DNA from 2 places in the Paenarthrobacter sp. JL.01a genome. Region 2 is predicted to be linked to the other one. Evidence: riboswitches for the same ligand, from Rfam matches in the RefSeq annotation. Region 2 holds a riboswitch; the other holds the start of a gene.
What was found. Region 2 has a riboswitch for S-adenosylmethionine ahead of N5P29_RS18365 (DUF1737 domain-containing protein). Riboswitches for the same ligand answer to the same signal wherever they lie in the genome.

Region 1 (3,354 bases), 1.0 Mb from region 2:
TGCTCCAACATGTCGGTGGAAGGATCGACGGCGGCAACCTCAAGTCCGCGTTCGGCCAAAAGGGCACTGAACTTACCCGTACCGGCGCCGAGATCTGCCGCTGTCTTTGAACCCCCGGGTACGAGCCATTCCACGGAGTCCAGCGGATAGCCGGGCCGCACACGGTCATAGTGCTCTCCGCCGTCCTGGAAGCTCCGGCCAAGCTCGTGCCGGCGCGAGGCATGGAGCTTGGGTCCACGGGGGCCGGCGGGCCCGGGTATGCCGGGAGCGCCATCCGGTGTACGCAGGGACACGCAGAACTCCTTCACGGGGTAGCCAAAAGATACCCTACGAATTTACCCTCGGTCCGGCATTTACGCTTGCTCAGCTGCGCCGTTGGCCGACGCTGCGCTCTTTAGTCGACAGTGCAGGGAGCTGCGCCCGCGGTTCCCGGGGTGTTGGGCGCCCACTCGGGGTAGGTGCGGTGGTCGTTGGCAGGTACCCAGCGGCCTTCGTCCACCACGTAGTCCCAGCCCAAACCGTTGCACTTGAGTTCCTGGATGCCCGCAAGCAGCCTGGTGGCGTCCTCCAACCGGGAGCCGACGCCGAAGCTTGCCCGCAGGGAACCCGATGGCAGCCCCAGTCGCTTGAGCAATGGGTGGGCACAGAAACGGCCATCCCGGAGGCCCACACCGTGCTCGGCGGCCAGATAGGCGGCGACCAGCCCGGCGTCGAATCCTTCAACGGAGAAGTTGACCACACCGATGGTGTCCTCCGAATCGCTGAAGATCCGGTGGACCGTTACGCCGTCGATGGCCTCAAGGCCCTCGACCAGGTAGCTGCGGATGCCGGCTTCGTGAGCGTGCCAGGCGTCCTCGTCCAGGGTCGCGAGGACCTGGGTCGCTCGGGCGAGGGTCGCCGCTCCGAGGACATTGGGGGAGCCGCCTTCGTGCCTGGCCGGACCCGTGGCCCAGCTGACCGAATCCAGACGGGCCTCACGGACAGCGCCGCCACCTGCCAGGTGCGGGACGCCGGCGTCGAGCCAGTCCGGGCGACCAACAACGACTCCTGCACCGAACGGCGCGTAGAGCTTGTGGCCGGAGAACACGATGTAGTCGACATCCGCTTCTGCGATGTTGACGCGGCGGTGCGGAGCAAGTTGGGCGGCATCCACGACGATCCTCGCCCCGTACTGGTGCGCCAAGGACGCCAGCTGGGCGATGGGCAGGATCTCACCGGTGACGTTCGAGGCGCCCGTTACTGCGAGCAGGCTGACGCCGCCCTGGGCCAGTTCAGCTTCGATTTTGGCTACTGTGCCGGCCAGGGTGGACTCCGCAACGACGCTGCGGTGCGGGACTCCCTGCCAAGGCAGCAGGTTCGCGTGATGCTCAATGTCCAAGTACAGGACCTCGCCAGCGAACTGGCCGTCCTCCTGGGGAAGGCAGCCGGCCAACAGGTTCAGCGAGTCGGTGGTGTTCCGGGTGAAAATGACGGAGTCGTCGGCACGTCCACCAACAAACTCACGGACAATGTTCCGCGAATTTTCATACACCGAGGTGCTGATCTGTGAGGCGAATCCCGCCCCGCGGTGGACGCTGGCGTAGTAAGGCAGGACCTCGTTGAGGTAGGCGGAAACGATCGTCAACGCTGGGGCCGATGCACCATAGTCGAGGTTCGCATAGCGGACGTGGCCACCCTGAATCAGCGGGGCCTGCAGTTCCGCGCCCGTGACGGCAGCGAGCGGACGGGCCGCGGCAGCTGTGGGGGAGTCTTCGATGAAGGAAGGAACGATGTTTGAGTTGAACGTGACAGTGCTCATGGGACCTCACTCAAGAGGGACCCCCTCAGGGGGATCCGCGCTTGCCGCATCCGTTCCGGACCGGCCGGGTCGTCACCCGGGGCACCCCACCGCGAATGGAGGGTTGCCGGCCAGCTAACCGGGGTTTAGCGCTGGCACTCGTGACCTGTAAAAAAGGCTAAGGCACGTCCGTGAAAGGGTCCAAAGCCGGAGAGTTTTGTTAAGCCGATTGTTACGCGGGTTGAAAATTGCCCGTTCTTGCGAATAAAAAGCGGCGGCTGCTCGCAAATGGGGGGCAGCCGCCGTCGAAAATTCGATGAACCGGAGGTGGCCCGGACTCAGGCCGGGGGCTGGAGGAGATCGTCCAATCCGGGGTTCAGGCGCTTCAGGACCTCCGAGTGGAGGATCGAATTCGTGGCCAGGGCGTTGCCGCCGAACGGGCCGTCTTCGCCTTCCAGGGAGGTAAAGCGCCCCCCGGCCTCGGTGACGATGGGAACAAGAGCGGCCATGTCATAGAGATTCAGTTCGGGCTCGCAGGCGATGTCCACAGCTCCTTCGGCCACCATGCAATAGGACCAAAAGTCACCGTAGGCGCGGGTGCGCCAGAGGTCCTCGGTGAGGCCCAGGAACTCGTCCAGGTTTCCACGTTCCTTCCAGCCGGAGAGGCTGGAGTAGGACATGGAGGCGTCGGCCAGGCGGGAAACGTTGGACACCTTCAGGCGCGTTGCCGATGCCAGGGACCGGCCCATGTAGGCGCCCATGTCCTTGGCTGCCCACCACCGCTTGCCCAAGGCGGGAGCGCTGACCACGCCTACAACGGGTTCGCCTTCGTCCACCAGCGCAATCAGCGTTGCCCACACGGGAACACCCCGGACAAAGTTCTTCGTGCCGTCTATGGGGTCGATGATCCAACGTCGCGAGCCGTGACCGCTGCTGCCGAATTCTTCGCCAAGGACCGCATCACGGGGACGCGAGCGCGACAACTGACCGCGGATGGCTTCCTCAGCGGCCTTGTCCGCATCGGTGACAGGTGTGAGGTCGGGCTTGGTTTCGATCTGCAGGTCCAGGGCCTTGAAGCGATCCATGGTCTGGGCGTCGACGGAATCGGCGAGGACGTGGGCAAGGCGCAGGTCGTCGTTGTAGGTGGAAGCGGGTTGGGTCATGCCACCAAACTATCCTGAAACGCCCGCAGCAGTGGGGACGTTAAGGCATATCCCTCAGTTAACCGTGCCCAGCTCTTTGGCTTCCTTGGCCTCCAGGCGAGGGTCCGCGCCCAGGAGGCGTCGCAGGGATGCCAGACGCGCTACACCGGAAGGCCCGGCATGGCCGTCGTTGACCCAAGCATCCAATCCGCAGTTCACGGCGGTCGCGTCATGCTTGCAGCCGCGGTCACAGGTCTCGGTGCCAGGCTCGAGATCCGGGAAGGAGTGCAGTATCCGATCAGGATCCACGTGGGCCAGGCCGAAGGAGCGGATGCCGGGGGTGTCAATGATCCAGCTCCCGGAGGGCGCATCGGCCAACTTGAGGGCCAGGGCCGATGACGAAGTGTGCCGGCCCCGGCCGGTCACTGCGTTCAC
Region 2 (3,354 bases):
TCCGATGGCCGCACGCCCCTCCGGACCCATGGCCCGGTGCGTGGTGGTGGCCGGGTGGGTGATGAGGGACTTGGAGTCGCCCAGGTTGTTGGAAATGTCGATGACGCCCAGGCCATCGAGCAGCGCGAAAGCAGCTTCCTTGGCGCTGCGCCCATCCGAGGGGGAGAGCTCGAACGTCAGCACGGTGCCGCCGGCCTTCATCTGCTTGGTGGCGAGCTCGTACTGCGGGTGCGACTTCAGCAGCGGGTATTTGACCCAGCTGATGGCCGGCTGCTGTTCGAGCCATTCGGCGATCTTCAGGGCCGACGCCGAGCTGTGGTTCACGCGCAGCCCGATGGTCTCAAGGCCCTTGGTGAGCACCCAGGCATTGAAGGAGGACAGCGAGGGGCCGGTGTGGCGCATGAGCTGCTTGACCGGGCCGTCGATGTATTCCTTGGTGCCCAGGATGGCACCACCCATGACGCGTCCCTGGCCATCGATGTGCTTGGTTCCCGAGTAGACAATCACGTCGGCGCCAAGGTCACCGCAACGCTGCAGCAGGGGAGTGGCAAAGACATTGTCGACGACGACGGTCGCCCCGGCGGCATGCGCCAGTTCGCTGACGGCCGCGATGTCGACGATCTCCTGCATCGGGTTGGACGGCGATTCGAAGAAGACGGCGGTGGTCGGCTCGGAGAGGGCCTCGCGCCACTGCTCCAGGTCCGGTCCGTCGACAAAGACGGTCTCCACGCCCCAGCGCGGCAGGATTTCGTTAAGGATCACGAAGCACGAACCAAAGAGGGAACGGGCGGCAACCACGCGGTCTCCGGCAGCCAGCAGGGCACCCAAGGCGGTGAACACAGCGGACATGCCGGACGCCGTCGCAAAGCACGCCTCGGTTCCTTCAAGCAGACGGAGCCGCTCCTGGAAGGTGGCCACGCTCGGGTTGCCGTAGCGGGAGTAGACGAAGCGTTCGTCCTCGCCGGTGAAAGCGCGTTCGGCGGCGGCAGCGGATTCGTACACGAAGCCGGAGTTGAGGAAAACGGGCTCGGCCGTTTCCTGGAAGTTGGTACGGTCAAGTCCACCGCGGACGGCCTGGGTGTCAGGGCTCCAGCCGGCGGCGTCAGGATTGAATGTCACTTTTAGTCGTTCCCCAAGTTGGTAGGCAGGCCGCGGTTCTTCCAGCCGTTTACAGTGCGTTCGCCGTAACGGTCCGGCTCACCCTCAAAGCCTTCCAGCACGTTGTAGGCGGTGAATCCGGCCTGCGTGGCGGCGATGGCGGCGGCGATTGAGCGCTGGCCCGACCGGCAGAGGAACACCAGCTCCACGCCGTCGGCTTCGGGAGCCTGCTGCTGCAGCTCCTCGATGAAACGGGAGTTCGGGATGCCACCGGCGAGGTTCCACTGGATGAACAGGGGATCGTTCTCGGTGGCCTTGGTGTCGGGGATGCCGATATGGGCCCATTCGCCCTCAGTGCGGACATCCACCAGGATGGCGCCTTGTTCAAGTTTGGCCCACGCGTCGTGCGGGGTCAGGTCACCTGCGTAGCTCATGCGTGGCCCTCGAATGATTCTTCGTAGTTTTCCAACTCGTCCACGGCGCTTGCTACTGCGGCGTCGGAACTGGCGACGGCGGCAGGCAGGATCACGGCCTGGGCGACGATCACGTCGGTGCCGTTGAAGGTTGCTGCGGGATTGCCGTGCAGGACGTAGCCCTCGGCCAGGGCATTGCTGATGCGTTCGCAGAATTCACGGGTGTCGGGACCGGTGATCAGGCGATACGCGAGTTTTTCTTCAGTGGGTTCAGGCATTCGTGGTGCTCCTCAGTCACGCTTGCAGTTCGAAGTGTCGAATAAGCCGAGTAGTCACCTGAGGCACCCCGCCGCGGGAGAGGGTTGCCGACCAGCAAGTCAGGGCTTAACGCTGGTGCTCATTACTCAAGAAGAACGTAACATCCAAGGCGCCTTCGCCGCATTCGGGGAGAGCGCCGCCGTCGTCATGTTGCGTAATCGGTCCCTGGGCGGGCCGCTGAAGACAGGCCCCAAATGTGACCTCCCGGGAGCATAATTGACGCAGTACGACCCCCTGTAACTTCGTGTGAAATCAGGTCGCGGTGAGCGGACAGAGCAGTTCTACACTCAAGCCCATGCTTCATTTTGGATGGTTCGTGGGCCACGGATTCGGGGTCCAAGGTTGGGGGACTCCCGGCTACAGCCTGGGCTATGACTGGAAGAAGCCCGCCCTCTACCAGGAGGCTGTCCGGGCCTTTGAGCGGTCCGGGCTGGACCTGTTCATCATCGAGGATTCCCTGACCGTCCCCGACACCTATGGTGGCACAGCCGAGGTTTCCCTGGCCCATGCCTCCTTTGCGCCCAAGCACGATCCCCTGGCGCTTGTCCCGTATCTGCTTTCCGCCACCGAACACCTCGGAATTGTGCCGACCGTCAGCGCCTCTTTCTACCCTCCCTTCACGGCGGCCCGGCTGCTGGCAACGTTGCAGCACTTCTCAGAGGGGCAGCTCGGGTGGAACGTGGTCACTTCGGGCAGCGACCTCGCAGCACAGAACTACGGCCTGGACCAGCAGATCGAACACGACCTCCGGTATGAGAAGGCGGAGGAATTCGTCGACGTCGTCAGGCGGCTTTGGCGGAGTTGGGAACCTGGCGCCGTGCTTGAGGATGTGGACGCCGGGAGGTTCGCCGACCACACCAAGGTCCACCCCATCAACCATCAAGGCGAGTTCTTCAAAGTCCGGGGTCCGTTGAACACAGCCCCTTTGCCCGAGGAACCTGTCCTGGTTCAGGCTGGGGCTTCGCCGCGAGGCAAGGCGTTCGCCGGCGGCCACGCGGATGTTGCCATTGCGTTGGCCCGCGGGGTTGAGGGTATGAAGTCATACCGCGATTCCATCCGCGCCGAGGCCGCGAAGGCCGGCAGGAACCCCGACGATGTGAAGGTACTTTTCGTGCTGAAGCCCACCGTGGTGGGCTCCACCGCGGAGGCAGAGGAACTGCGGGCCCAGCGTCGGGAGCTGACGCAGCGCGACATCGACAGCCAGCTCAACTCCATCTCCTACCTTTCCGTGATCGACTTCAAGCAGTTCGACCTGGATCAGCCCCTCCCCGAGCTCACCACCAACAGCAACCAAGGCACGCTGGAGCATTTCGCCAAGGCTGCCCCTCCCGGGTCCACGTTGCGCGAGATCCTCCAGGCACGTAGCGGCGGTGCGGGGGACTCGATCATCGGCACGGTCGGTGAAATCGCCGACTACCTGGAGGAAACCGGCTCGGCTGTGGGCGGCGACGGGTTCCTGTTCTCCGGTTTCGTGGATCCGGTTACAGTCCATGGAGTTCTGGACAAACTCACGCCTGAACTGCGG

Region 1: it holds a riboswitch for S-adenosylmethionine, as region 2 does, so the genes downstream of both, N5P29_RS13410 (aminotransferase class V-fold PLP-dependent enzyme) here and N5P29_RS18365 (DUF1737 domain-containing protein) in region 2, are expected to answer to the same signal.

What each region holds. Positions count from the first base shown of each region.
Region 1 is NZ_CP104877.1:2,847,655-2,851,008, reverse strand. It holds gene N5P29_RS13415 (class I SAM-dependent methyltransferase) at 1-293, opposite strand, end outside; gene N5P29_RS13410 (aminotransferase class V-fold PLP-dependent enzyme) at 395-1,798, opposite strand; SAM riboswitch class IV at 1,831-1,944, opposite strand; gene hisN (histidinol-phosphatase) at 2,116-2,940, opposite strand; gene N5P29_RS13400 (ribosome small subunit-dependent GTPase A) at 2,995-3,354, opposite strand, start outside.
Region 2 is NZ_CP104877.1:3,872,627-3,875,980, reverse strand. It holds gene N5P29_RS18375 (O-succinylhomoserine sulfhydrylase) at 1-1,119, opposite strand, end outside; gene N5P29_RS18370 (rhodanese-like domain-containing protein) at 1,122-1,532, opposite strand; gene N5P29_RS18365 (DUF1737 domain-containing protein) at 1,529-1,789, opposite strand; SAM riboswitch class IV at 1,803-1,916, opposite strand; gene N5P29_RS18360 (NtaA/DmoA family FMN-dependent monooxygenase) at 2,092-3,354, shown strand, end outside.